DNA from 2 places in the Kosakonia sacchari SP1 genome. Region 1 is predicted to be linked to the other one. Evidence: predicted binding sites of a transcription regulator. Region 1 holds the regulator's gene; the other holds the start of a gene.
What was found. The regulator PurR, encoded in region 1, represses purine synthesis genes. The targets are predictions, from matches to a motif close to CANGCAAACGTTTGCNTG.

Region 1 (7,203 bases):
GCATATTAAATGCTTGCCCTAACAGGGGATTGCTCAGTGGCGCGGATACCAAAAGCTTCAATCACGCTCTGTGCTTTGTTGTTCACCACGCTTTCTTTCACGCCATTAGCGAGTGCCTCTGAACAGGCGCGAGCGTCAGCCGTGCAAAAAGCGCATCTGGCGAAAGCATCCGAACGTAAGAAAAAAAATACATCACAAAAGACATCAAAGAAAAACAGTCGCAGTCCGGCAGAAAAAACCACCAGCAAAAAAACAACGGAGAGCAAAAAAACTCCGGCAAACAAAAAAGTTACCACCAGCAAAAAAGCCAGCAAAATCACCTCGCGTCGTAATGCATCCAGCCCGTTAAAAACCACCGCTGTCACCTGGACTGAAAAATGTACGCCGCGCAAAGGACACAAGCCGCATTGTGTGAAGGTCAAAAGCACTAACGCCATCGCCGATGTGCATAAAGTTCGCATTCAGAAAGCCCAAAAAACCGCCATGTCCAAACTGATGAATCAGATTGGCAAGCCTTATCACTGGGGCGGCACCTCACCGAGCACCGGTTTCGATTGCAGTGGTCTGGTCTATTACGCATATAAGGATCTGGTGAAATTTCGTATTCCACGTACCGCCAATGAAATGTATCACCTGCGCGATGCATCGCCGGTGAATGTGGCGGAACTGGAGAGCGGCGATCTGGTGTTCTTCCGTACCCAGGGCCGTGGTACAGCCGATCACGTTGGCGTGTACGTCGGTAATGGTAAATTCATTCAGTCTCCGCGTAGCGGCCAGGATATTCAGGTCACCTCGCTGAGTGAAGATTACTGGCAGCGTCATTATGTCGGCGCGCGTCGCGTCGTGACGCCGAAAACCATTCGCTAACCCCTCACCTGCCGCATCGGCGGCAGGTAACTCCCTCTTTTGTGTGACCTTTCGATTTGCTACCCTAACCCGCACATCCAGTAGGGCTATTGGATGTCATTAAAATAATGAAAGGAGAATAGCAATGTCGTTTGAATTACCTGCATTACCGTATGCAAAAGACGCCCTGGCGCCGCATATCTCAGCCGAAACGCTGGAATACCACTATGGTAAACATCATCAGACGTATGTCACCAACCTCAACAACCTGATCAAAGGCAGCGCTTTTGAAGGTAAATCTCTGGAAGAGATTGTGAAAAGCAGCGAAGGCGGCGTGTTCAACAATGCCGCCCAGGTCTGGAACCATACCTTCTACTGGAACTGCCTGGCTCCGAATGCTGGCGGTGAACCGGCTGGTGAGCTGGCGGCGGCTATCGCCAAATCCTTCGGCAGCTTTGCCGAATTCAAAGCGCAATTCACCGATGCTGCGGTTAAAAACTTCGGTGCTGGCTGGACGTGGCTGGTGAAAAAAGCGGATGGCGCATTAGCCATTGTTTCAACGTCTAATGCGGGTACGCCGCTGACAAGCGACGCAACCCCGCTGTTAACCGTCGATGTGTGGGAACATGCGTATTACATCGATTATCGTAATGCGCGTCCGAACTACCTCGAACATTTCTGGGCGCTGGTAAACTGGTCATTCGTGGCCAAAAATTTAGCGGCATAAACGCGGCATAAAACAAAGGAGGGGCTAGCCCCTCCTTTTTTGCATTTGTGCTATTTATTCTGCTGCGGCACAGACACGTTCTGGCTGAGAGCGGCCAGAGAACAGCACCACCAGCAGACCCAGCCCGGCAATAATCGCCCCCATAACCGGGACGAAATCATAACCCAGCCCAGCGGAAATCACTGCTCCACCGGCTGCCGCGCCCAGCGCGTTACCGAGGTTAAAGGCACCGATATTGACTGAAGATGAAAGGCCAGGTGCTTCATGCGCAACGCGCATGACACGCATCTGCAACGGCGGAACCACCGCAAACGTCGCCGCGCCCCACACCACCATGCTGATGGCTGCGCCCACTTCACTGCGCGCCAGGAACGGGATCGCCAGCATGATGGCAATCAGCAGGATCAAAAAACCTTTCAGCGTGCCGGTGACCGAGCGATCCGCCAGTTTGCCGCCGAGATAGTTACCAATGGAGAAACCAACGCCAATCAACACCAGCATCGCCGTCACAAAAACGGGAGTGGCATCGGTAATGGTGTGCAGTACCGGCGCAATGTAGGTATACAGCGTGAACATGGCACCTGCGCCGAGCACAGTGGTCAGCAATGCGGACAACACTTGTGGGCGTACCAGTACCGACAGCTCTTTACGTACGTCCGGGCGCTCACCAGCACCACCTTTCGGCAACGAAAAGAACAGGCTCGCCATAGCAATCACACCCAGCCCGGCAGTGGCCATGAACGACATGCGCCAGCCAATGGTTTCACCCAGCCAGGTCGCGGCAGGTACACCGCCGATGTTAGCAATGGTCAGCCCCATAAACATGGTGGCGACTGCGCTGGCCTGCTTCTCTTTGGCAACCACGCTTGCTGCCACCACCGAACCAAGACCAAAGAAAGCGCCATGGTTCAGGCTAGTGACGATACGTGCCAGCATTAATGTGGTGTAATCCGGCGCGATCGCCGACAGCACGTTACCAAGCGTAAAAATTGCCATCAAAAAGATCAGGGCATTGCGTCTGCCGCGATGAGACAGCAACAACGTCATTAACGGCGCACCAACCATTACACCGATAGCGTAGGCGCTAATCAGCATCCCCGCTGCCGGAATAGAAACGTCAACGCCGCGGGCAATAACCGGCAGTAATCCCATCGGGGAAAACTCGGTAGTACCAATGCCGAAGGCGCCAATCGCCAGGGCAAGCAAAGGGAAATTAATTTTCATCTGTGACTCCAAAAAAGACATGCCGACTAGCGACCCTGTCGCTGAAGTCAAAAGTATGACAGCTATCACAAAAAACAGAAGTTAGCAGAATGACAAAAGATTATTGCAGAGGTGATAACAATAGCGGGGCAGAAAACCGAGGGAGAAGAGGCTCTCCCTCGCGATAGATCAATGCAGTGCAGCAGTCAGACCGCCGAAAACAATCAGGCTCAGAACGATGACGGTAGTGATTAAAGAATACTTCAGATCGGTGCTCATCAATTTTCCCCTTTTTAATTTCCCCACAAAAAGTGAGATAACGCATTTTTGCACAAATTATCTTAAAAATCTTGCGGGAATTCGCAGGAGAAACGTTTTAATACTTCCCCTTTTGCTCAAGATCAGACAAAATTCGACGCTAAATTTATTAGCGTACCGGCCATTGACTCCCCTCCTGACGTCCAGTGTCGTTTTCCCGGCGTACCGCACCCCCTTTGATGGGTACAGGGTGATTAAAGGCAAACGTTTACCTTAAGTATTATCAGGAGCTTATGATATGGTCTGGAGTGATATCTGATGGCAACGATTAAAGACGTAGCGAAACGAGCAAACGTTTCCACTACAACCGTATCACATGTAATTAACAAGACCCGTTTCGTCGCCGAAGAGACGCGCAACGCCGTGTGGGCAGCGATTAAAGAGCTGCACTATTCCCCCAGCGCTGTCGCCCGCAGCCTGAAAGTGAATCACACAAAATCGATCGGTTTGCTGGCTACCAGCAGTGAAGCGGCCTACTTTGCTGAAATTATTGAAGCCGTAGAGAAAAAGTGCTTCCAGAAGGGTTACACCCTGATCCTTGGCAATGCCTGGAATAGCCTCGAAAAACAGCGTGCTTACCTGTCGATGATGGCGCAAAAGCGTGTCGATGGCTTGCTGGTAATGTGTTCAGAATACCCGGAATCGCTGTTGAACATGCTGGAAGAGTACCGCCATATTCCGATGGTCGTGATGGACTGGGGCGAAGCGAAGGCCGACTTTACGGACTCCGTTATTGATAACGCCTTCGAAGGCGGTTATATGGCCGGTCGCTACCTTATTGATCGCGGACACCGCGATATTGGTGTGATCCCAGGCCCTCTGGAGCGTAACACTGGCGCTGGCCGTCTGGCTGGCTTTATGAAAGCGATGGAAGAAGCCCTTATCACCGTGCCGGAAAACTGGATCGTACAGGGCGATTTCGAGCCGGAATCCGGCTATCGCGCGATGCAGCAAATCCTCGGTCAGGCGCATCGCCCTACTGCGGTGTTTTGCGGTGGCGACATTATGGCGATGGGCGCGCTGTGTGCTGCCGATGAGATGGGTTTACGCGTACCGCAGGATATTTCCCTGATTGGTTATGACAATGTGCGTAACTCACGCTTCTTCACTCCGGCATTAACCACGATTCACCAGCCGAAAGATTCGCTGGGAGAAACGGCGTTTACCATGCTGCTTGATCGCATCGTCAACAAGCGCGAGGAGTCGCAGTCTATCGAAGTGCATCCGCGCCTGGTCGAGCGTCGCTCAGTGGCCGATGGCCCGTTCCGCGATTATCGCCGCTAATCGCTTATTACGGAGCCGTTAATTCGGCTCCCTTAACCATTCGTCATTCAGCGTTTCACTGTCCCCAAGATATTCCAGCAGCCAGTTTAACGCCGGGGAAGCCTCATTTTGTTGCCACGTCAGGCAGCACGCCGCGTCCGGGAAGGGGTTTTCCAGGTTCAGCGCGACCCAGTCACCGCTGTCGAGCCGCGGGCGGGCAAAGTGTGCCGGCACCATTCCCACGCACAGCCCTGCAGATAAGCACGCCTCCGACGACGCCCAATCAGGGACAATCACGCGTTTCTGATTATCCAGCAGCCAGGTAATACGTTTCGGCAACGAGCGGGACGTATCTTCCTGGATAAGTGAAGGCCAGTTGCGCAAGGTATCGTCGCTGAGCGGACCTGCCAGTGACGCCAGCGGATGACGACTGGAAACCACGCATTTCCAGCTCAGCATTCCCATATCGCGAAACGCATAACGCCCACCTACGGGGATGGCCTGCGTTGCGCCGATCGCCAGCTCAACCCGCCCGTCAGCAAGCGCATCCCAGACACCGTTAAAGACTTCCTGGTAAACCTGCAACTCAACATCACTGAAATGGCGATAGAAATCGACGATCAATTGCCGGGTACGTTCAGGTTTTACGATGTTGTCGACGGCAATTGCCAGTTGCCCGCGCCAGCCGTTGGCGATTTGCTGGCACTGCTGACGGGTGATCTGCATTTTTTTGATAACAGCTCGCCCTTCTTTCAAAAACCAGACCCCGGCAGGCGTGAGCTCAACATCACGATGGCGGCGTTCAAACAGCGGAACAGCCAGCCACTCCTCAAGCTGTCGCACGGTATAGCTCACCGCAGAAGGTACACGGTGTAACTCCTGCGCCGCGACGCTAAAACTGCCATTGCGCGCGACAGCATCAACCACTTCCAGTGAATATTCTGACCACATAATCTGCCTGCAAAAATTTTGAAACCACTACGCAAATATTAGCGTTTCACAAGCGCTAATGCACTCCTTACACTCGACAGCCCTGATTACCTGCAATTAAAGAGAAACACTAATGCAACCTGGCAACGGATTTTTAGTCTGGCTCGCGGGATTAAGCGTGCTCGGCTTTTTAGCCACTGATATGTACCTCCCCGCCTTCAGCGCGATACAGCAAGATTTACACACATCGTCTGCGGTGGTTAGCGCAACCTTAAGCCTGTTTCTGGCGGGCTTTGCCATTGCGCAACTGGTATGGGGGCCACTATCAGATCGCTATGGCCGCAAGCCGGTGTTGCTGGCCGGGCTGGCGATTTTCGCGCTGGGGTGTCTGGGAACATTATGGGTACGCGATGCAACCCTGTTGCTGGTGCTGCGCTTTGTGCAAGCGGTAGGCGTCTGCGCCGCGACAGTAAGCTGGCAGGCGCTGGTGACGGATAACTATCCCGCGCATCGCGTCAATCGCATCTTCGCCACCATTATGCCGCTCGTTGGTTTAACACCCGCTCTGGCACCGCTGCTGGGAGCCTGGATCCTTGCGCATTTCAACTGGCAGGCCATTTTCGCCACCTTACTGGCGATCACAGTGATTCTGATGATCCCGGCATGGCGACTGAAAGCACCGGCGAATAAGATTGAGCACCACGAACAATCGCTGACCTTTATGGATCTGCTGCGCGCCCGGGACTATCGCGGGAATGTGATTATCTATGCCGCCTGCTCGGCCAGTTTCTTCGCCTGGCTGACCGGTTCGCCGTTTATTCTTCACGAAATGGGTTATGGCCCATCGGTTATTGGCCTCAGTTATGTGCCGCAAACCATCGCCTTTTTGGTGGGCGGTTACGGTTGCCGTGCCGCGTTGCAGAAATGGCAGGGTTTTCGCTTGCTGCCGTGGCTGCTGGGGGCTTTCGCGTTAAGTGTCCTCGCCACCTGGGCCGTCGGTTTTATGTCGGACGTGTCGCTGACCGCGCTACTCATCCCCTTCTGCTTTATGGCAATGGCCAATGGCGCGATTTACCCTATCGTGGTCGCGCAGGCGCTGCGCCCATTCCCGCAGGCCACCGGTCGCGCAGCCGCCTTGCAGAATACGCTACAACTGGGGTTATGTTTCCTGGCAAGTCTGGTCGTTTCGTGGCTTATCGCCACACCACTGCTGACGACGACCAGTGTTATGGTGTCAATGGTGTTGCTGGTCGCGTTGGGTTATCGGCTTCAGCGCCGCACTCAGGATGAACGGGCGGATAAAGAGGTTGTGGCTCACTCGTCGCATTAGCATTAATAGTTGCGCAAGCGACTATCAATAACTCAGCGGTTAGCTTGCTAATGGCTTTTTATTGAATCACCGGATTTTGGCGCCTATACTCATTTTCGGCTGTTTGATAAATACGATAAATATTATGCATTAACGGGTACCGGATTGTACCCGTTTACCCATGGAAGGCCTTTCGGCAAGGGTCCTCTCCCTTCCTCTGTTCTACGTCGGATATCAGCCTCACGGTGAAAACCGTGAGATTTCTCACAAGCCTGAAAAAGCGTCTACGCTCTTTGAAGGTTCTGATCACTGCGAGTGATGGAGAAGTTATGAGTTCATCGTGTATAGAAGAAGTTAGCGTACGGGATGACAATTGGTTCCGTATAGCAAACGAACTGCTGGGTCGCGCAGGTATTCGCGTCAACGGTCCCGCAGCGTCAGATATTCAGGTGAAAAACCCTGATTTTTTCAAACGCGTTTTACAGGAAGGCTCGCTCGGACTCGGCGAAAGTTATATGGACGGCTGGTGGGATTGCCCCCGCCTGGACATATTCTTTACCAAAGTTCTGCGCGCCGGGCTGGAAAACCAACTTCCGCACCATCTCAA
Region 2 (7,203 bases), 1.4 Mb from region 1:
GCTTAGGCGAGGGGAGAACCCTGGGACGCAGCGTGGTCTTTAAAGGCCCGCGAGAGCTGCGTTATGTTGGCGAACGGATCCTCTGGCTGAGCGAAAGACTCGCCTGGCTTGAATCACAGCGCCATCAATTCTTACGCCATCTTTCCCACGAGCTAAAAACGCCGCTCGCCAGTATGCGCGAAGGCACCGAGCTGCTTGCCGATCAGGTTGTCGGACCGCTGACGGTGGAACAGAAAGAGGTGGTGGAGATCCTTGATGCCAGCAGCCGTAATCTGCAAAAACTGATTGAGCAGTTGCTGGATTACAACCGCAAGCTGGCCGAAGGTTCGGTGGAGCTTGAAACCGTTGAACTCGCGCCACTGGTAGAAATGGTGATCTCTGCCCACAGTTTGCCGGCGCGAGCTAAAATGATGCATACCGATGTCGCCCTTGATGTGGCGACCTGCCAGGCCGAACCGATGTTGCTGATGAGCGTGCTGGATAATCTTTACTCCAACGCGGTGCACTATGGTGCTGAATCCGGTAACATTTCTCTGCACAGCTATACTGCCAACGCGCGGCTCTGTATCGAAGTGGCAAATACCGGTACGCCGATCCCTGAAACGGAGCGTGAAATGATCTTTGAACCGTTCTTTCAGGGTAGCCACCAGCGAAAAGGAGCGGTGAAAGGCAGCGGGTTAGGGCTAAGCATTGCCAGAGACTGCATTCGCCGTATGCAAGGCGAACTGCATCTGGTGGCGAGCAGCAAAGCTGATGTCTGTTTCCGTATTGAGCTCCCTCTCAATGCGCCGGAAAAATCCACTCAATGAATCTAAATCTGGTGAGTATGTCGCATGTTTTTTCCCGCGTGGTTAACGCGGTTACACAGCAAAACGCCTGGCTTCGCGTATTTCCCTGTTTGCTGCTGGCGGGGTGTGTTGCGCAAAAGCCGCAAAGCGCGATTCATGACACCCAGGAAGAACGGCTCCCTGAACATCAACTGGCCGATTTCTTGTCCACCGATTGCGACGATATCTGGTCGCTGTCCGGGCAAGACGTCGACACCAACCCGCTTTACTGGCTGCGCGGTATGGACTGTGCCCAGCGTTTATCGCCCGCCGCCGCGCGTGCCGAAGCCCGTATCTGGTCTGACGATAACTGGCAGGCCACGTTCAGGCGCGGCATTTTGCTCTCTAACGCCAAAATTTCGCCGCTTGAGCGTCGTGAATACACCGAGCGACTGGGCGCATTAAGCCCCACGATCCCTGCGCAGGTTCGCCCCCTGTTTGAGCTCTGGCGCGATGGTGAAAAAGCCCAGTTGCAACTGGCGGAAGAGCGCGCCCGTTACGCGAAATTACAGCAATCGGCGGACAGCGAGCTCGATAGTCTGCGCCAGCAGCAACAATTCCTGCGTGAACAATTGGAAACGACGACACGCAAACTTGAAAACCTCACCGATATCGAACGGCGTCTCTCCACGCGTAATAAACCCGCCGCTACCGACCTGCCGGACAGTTCTCACCCGTCTAAAAACGACGGCAATCAGGAGGATGTGAAACCATGACCAGCCGTAAACCTGCCCATCTGTTGCTGGTGGATGACGATCCGGGGCTGTTAAAACTGCTGGGGCTGCGCCTCACCAGCGAAGGCTACAGCATCGTTACGGCAGAAAGTGGACAGGAAGGGTTGCGCATTCTCGCGCGGGAAAAGGTCGATCTGGTGATAAGCGATCTGCGCATGGATGAGATGGATGGCATGCAACTGTTTGCCGAAATCCAGCGCGTACAGCCGGGTATGCCGGTGATTATCCTGACGGCGCACGGTTCGATTCCTGACGCGGTGGCCGCCACACAGCAGGGCGTGTTCAGCTTTCTGACCAAACCGGTGGACAAAGACGCACTGTATAAAGCGATTGACGATGCGCTGGAGCACAGCGGTTCGGCAATGGATGACCAGTGGCGTGAAACCATTGTCACCCGCAGCCCGGTAATGCTGCGTCTGCTGGAGCAGGCGCGGATGGTGGCGCAATCTGACGTGAGTGTGCTGATTAACGGCCAGAGCGGTACCGGGAAAGAGGTGCTCGCGCAGGCGATTCATAACGCCAGTCCGCGCAGCAAAAGCGCGTTTATCGCCATTAACTGCGGCGCGTTGCCGGAACAGTTACTGGAATCTGAGCTGTTCGGTCACGCGCGCGGTGCGTTTACCGGCGCGGTCAGCAGCCGCGAGGGGCTGTTTCAGGCAGCAGAAGGCGGCACGCTGTTTCTGGATGAAATTGGTGATATGCCGATTCCGTTGCAGGTCAAACTGCTGCGCGTGTTACAGGAGCGCAAAGTGCGCCCGCTCGGCAGCAACCGCGATATCGATATTAATGTGCGCATCATTTCAGCCACGCACCGTGATTTACCGAAAGCGATGGCGCGCGGGGAGTTTCGCGAAGATCTCTACTATCGGCTGAATGTGGTGAGCCTGAAGATCCCGGCGCTGGCTGAGCGCGCGGAAGATATTCCGCTGCTGGCCAATCATTTGCTGAAACAGTCGGCGGAGAGGCATAAACCGTTTGTTCGCGCGTTTTCCACTGATGCCATGAAGCGGTTGATGACCGCTGGCTGGCCTGGCAACGTGCGCCAGTTGGTTAACGTGATTGAGCAATGTGTGGCATTGACCTCATCGCCCGTTATCAGCGATGCGCTGGTGGAACAAGCGCTGGAAGGGGAAAACACCGCGCTGCCGACCTTTGTTGAGGCGCGTAATCAGTTTGAACTGAACTACCTGCGCAAGCTGCTGCAAATCACCAAGGGTAATGTCACGCATGCCGCGCGCATGGCGGGGCGCAACCGCACCGAGTTTTACAAATTACTCTCCCGCCATGAGCTGGACGCCAACGACTTTAAAGAGTAATGGCGAAATGATTATGGTACTGTGAGCAACCGATTACGATGCAGCAGACTGGCAAGAGCGTGTAAGGAACGACCATGAAAAAGATTGATGCGATTATTAAACCTTTCAAACTGGATGACGTACGTGAAGCGCTGGCTGAAGTCGGCATCACCGGGATGACGGTAACGGAAGTGAAAGGTTTTGGTCGCCAGAAAGGCCACACTGAACTTTACCGTGGCGCGGAGTATATGGTGGATTTTCTGCCGAAGGTGAAGATTGAAATTGTCGTGACTGACGACATCGTTGATACCTGCGTGGACACCATTATCCGTACTGCCCAGACCGGCAAGATCGGCGACGGTAAGATCTTCGTCTTTGATGTTGCGCGCGTAGTACGTATCCGTACCGGCGAAGAAGACGACGCCGCAATCTGATGTTTTTCCCTCACCCTGCAGGGTGAGGGTACCTGTTTTACAACACTTTATGCGGGCCAAAGCATTCGTAATGAATGCTATCTTTGTTCACGCCAAGCGCGACCAGTTGTTGCGCGACAAACTGCATAAAACCGACCGGTCCGCAGAGGTAAAACTGCATCGCCGGATCGCTGAACTTCCCTTCCAACGCGTGTAAATCCATCAACCCTTCACTGTGATAGCGGCCGCTATTCACCTCAGCCGCCGCAGGCTGTTGATACCATATATGCTGATAAAAATGGTTCAGCGACGCGCCCAGTTTGCTCACTTCATCGGCAAAAGCATGCACCTCGCCATTCATCGCGGCGTGGAACCAGTTTACCTGCGCAGCATGTTGTGATTTGGAAAGGCTGTCGAGCATCGCCAGCATCGGTGTCTGACCGACACCCGCAGAGATCAGCGTGACCGGCGTGCTGCTCTGCACATCAATAAAGAAGTCCCCGGCAGGCGCGGCAAGATGCACAATATCGCCCACTTTTGCACTGTTATGCAGCCAGGTAGAAACCTGTCCACCCGCTTCGCGTTTTACCGCGATACGGTAGCTTTTGCCGTCAGGCTTGCGGGTCAGTGAATACTGGCGGATCTCCTGATTGGCGAAACCCTCAGGCTTCAGCCAGACACCCAGATATTGCCCCGGCTGATAAGCGGCGACCGGCTGACCGTCGACCGGTTCAAATTCAAAGCTGGTAATAAGCGCGCTCTGCGGTTTTTTCTCTACCAGGCGGAATGCGCGCGTGCCTTGCCAGCCGCCAGTTTTTTCCGCGTGTTCGCTGTAGATCTGCGCTTCACGGTTGATAAAGACACCCGCCAGTACGCCGTAGGCTTTTCCCCAGGCGTCCAACACTTCTTGCCCCGGACTGAACATCTCATCCAGCGTCGCCAGCAGGTGCGCGCCCACAATGTTGTACTGTTCCGGCTGGATCTGAAAGCTGGTGTGCTTCTGGGCGATTTTCTCAACCGCCGGCAGCAGCGCGGCAAGATTATCAATATTGCTGGCGTAAGCGGCAATGGCGTTGAACAGCGCTTCACGCTGATCGCCGTTGCGCTGGTTACTCATATTGAAAATTTCTTTCAGTTCCGGGTTGTGAGTGAACATTCGGTCGTAAAAATGGGCAGTGAGTTTTGGTCCGGTTTCCGCCAGCAGGGGAAGGGTGGCTTTGACCGTAGCGATGGTTTTGGCGTCGAGCATGATTGCTTCCTTTTTTGCAGATTATTTAAAGTTGTATTTTAAATGCATCTTATAGCGCGACGGCCAGGCTTGTAAAGAGCGGACAATATAAAGGGATTTACATCGTGAATAAGTTGCATCACAAACCTGAAAAGAAATCCGCTTTAACAGGGAAGTGTCTTATCGCTCAAACCCTTGTCTGACGCGGAGCCAATCGTTTGCGTAAAAACCTTTGTCAAGACCTGTTATCAGAATATTAATCAGTTATACTGTGGGCCGTCCCCCAAATTGGGCCTTCGTTTAGAGTTGTTTTGTTAGCTGAGTCAGGAGATGCGGATGTTAAAGCGTGAAATGAACATTGCCGATTATGATGCCGAACTGTGGCAGGCTATGGAGCAGGAAAAAGTACGTCAGGAAGAACACATTGAACTGATCGCCTCCGAAAACTACACCAGCCCGCGTGTCATGCAGGCTCAGGGTTCTCAGCTGACGAACAAATACGCCGAAGGTTATCCGGGCAAACGCTACTACGGCGGTTGCGAATATGTGGATATCGTTGAGCAACTGGCGATTGATCGCGCGAAAGAACTGTTTGGCGCGGATTACGCCAACGTGCAGCCGCACTCGGGTTCACAGGCGAACTTCGCGGTCTACACTGCGCTGCTGCAACCGGGCGATACCGTTCTGGGTATGAACCTGGCGCAGGGCGGTCACCTGACTCACGGCTCCCCGGTTAACTTCTCTGGCAAACTGTACAACATCATCCCTTACGGTATTGATGAGTCCGGTAAAATTGACTACGAAGACATGGCGAAGCAGGCGAAAGAGCACAAACCGAAGATGATTATCGGTGGTTTCTCTGCTTATTCCGGCATCGTTGACTGGGCAAAAATGCGCGAAATCGCCGACAGCATCGGGGCTTACCTGTTCGTTGACATGGCACACGTTGCGGGTCTGATTGCCGCTGGCGTTTACCCGAACCCGGTTCCGCATGCGCACGTTGTGACCACCACCACCCACAAAACCCTGGCGGGCCCGCGCGGCGGTCTGATCCTGGCGAAAGGCGGTGACGAAGAGCTGTACAAAAAACTGAACTCCGCCGTTTTCCCAAGCGCGCAGGGCGGCCCGTTGATGCACGTTATCGCGGCAAAAGCGGTGGCACTGAAAGAAGCGATGGAGCCAGAGTTTAAAATTTACCAGCAGCAGGTTGCCAAAAACGCCAAAGCGATGGTGGAAGTGTTCCTGAACCGTGGCTACAAAGTGGTGTCTGGCGGTACTGAAAACCACCTGTTCCTGCTGGATCTGGTAGACAAAAACCTGACCGGTAAAGAAGCGGATGCTGCGCTGGGTCGTGCAAACATCACGGTGAACAAAAACAGCGTGCCGAACGATCCGAAGAGCCCGTTTGTCACTTCCGGTATCCGTATCGGTAGCCCGGCTGTGACCCGTCGTGGTTTTAAAGAAGCAGAAGTGAAGGAGCTGGCTGGCTGGATGTGTGACGTGCTGGACAACATCAATGACGAAGCGGTTATCGAGCGCGTCAAAGGTAAAGTTCTGGATATCTGCGCCCGCTTCCCTGTTTACGCGTAAGCGTAGCCCGACAAAAAAACCCGCCTTGTGCGGGTTTTTTTACGCCTTATTGCAGTGCCCTGTAACCGTGAATACCCATATAAATCCCGACGAGTGCGATAAGCGCGCTGGAAAAATAGGGTGCCTTACGCGCCAGCGTGTTAAAGCCGGACCAGCGTTTTGCCGCTTGCTGTACGCTGATTGCCGCGCCAACGCCAACCGCCACCAGTGTAAGTGCAAGCCCGATACTGAAAGAGACCACTAATGTTGCGCCCAACGTGATGGCTTTTAACTGAATACAGATCAGCAAAATGGTGATCGCCGCCGGGCAAGGGATAAGCCCGCCGGTTAAACCGAATAGCAGGATCTGTCCGTTAGTTACCTCGCTGCCAGTAAAACGCCGCTCAATATCCCGCGCGTGCGCCCGCTCGTGCGCATCCTGATACTCCTCCTCTTTGGTCACTTTACGCAGCGATAGAATTGTTGGCTGTGCGGTAACCCGGGCGTGTGTGACGGGTTGAAGCACCAGGCTGGGCGCGCGATGCGCATGGCTGTGGTCATGAGCGTGGTGGTGGTGATGCCCGGCGAGCCACGAACGTTCACCTTGCCAGGTGCGCAGGAACATCCACACCGCCGTACCAAAAATGATCACCGCAGACACCATTTGCAGCCAGGGTTCAACGGCTTGCGCAGTGAACTGGTTACTGAGATACATGCCTCCGAGCGCAATCAGCCACACCACCACCGTGTGCGACAGCGTGGCGGCGAGACCCAGCATCACGGCCTGTTTAACCGTGCCTTTGATGGCGATGATAAATGCGGCCATCATTGTTTTTGAATGCCCCGGTTCGAGGCCGTGCAGCGCACCGAGCAGGATGGCGCTCGGGATAAAAAACCAGGCGTTCCCTTGCTGAAAAAGCGTGGTGAAGTCATTCATGAGAATAATTCTCGGTAAAAATTTGTGCGCTCAAATCTACTCCCCCCAGTAAAAAATACTACCCCCAGTAGAAATAAACTCCCCCCCAGTTGATGCATGGTATGCTAAGGTCCGTTTAAGCACCGTCGATTTGAGGTCTGTATGTCGCACACCATCCGGGACAAGAAAAAGCTAAAAGCGCGGGCGAGCAAAATAGAAGG

Region 2: the regulator PurR is predicted to act here: its motif matches at 4,705-4,722, upstream of glyA (serine hydroxymethyltransferase).

What each region holds. Positions count from the first base shown of each region.
Region 1 covers NZ_CP007215.2:2,710,878-2,718,080, forward strand. Annotated here, with positions in the region: gene C813_RS35770 (C40 family peptidase) at 37-867, shown strand; gene sodB (superoxide dismutase [Fe]) at 992-1,573, shown strand; gene C813_RS35780 (MFS transporter) at 1,628-2,797, opposite strand; gene cydH (cytochrome bd-I oxidase subunit CydH) at 2,966-3,055, opposite strand; gene purR (HTH-type transcriptional repressor PurR) at 3,353-4,378, shown strand; gene punR (DNA-binding transcriptional activator PunR) at 4,397-5,308, opposite strand; gene punC (purine nucleoside transporter PunC) at 5,421-6,617, shown strand; gene cfa (cyclopropane fatty acyl phospholipid synthase) at 6,926-7,203, shown strand, end outside.
Region 2 covers NZ_CP007215.2:1,271,934-1,279,136, forward strand. Annotated here, with positions in the region: gene qseE (two component system sensor histidine kinase QseE/GlrK) at 1-809, shown strand, start outside; gene qseG (two-component system QseEF-associated lipoprotein QseG) at 806-1,543, shown strand; gene glrR (two-component system response regulator GlrR) at 1,540-2,877, shown strand; gene glnB (nitrogen regulatory protein P-II) at 2,952-3,290, shown strand; gene hmpA (NO-inducible flavohemoprotein) at 3,328-4,518, opposite strand; gene glyA (serine hydroxymethyltransferase) at 4,834-6,087, shown strand; gene C813_RS29130 (nickel/cobalt efflux protein RcnA) at 6,134-7,003, opposite strand; gene rcnR (Ni(II)/Co(II)-binding transcriptional repressor RcnR) at 7,145-7,203, shown strand, end outside.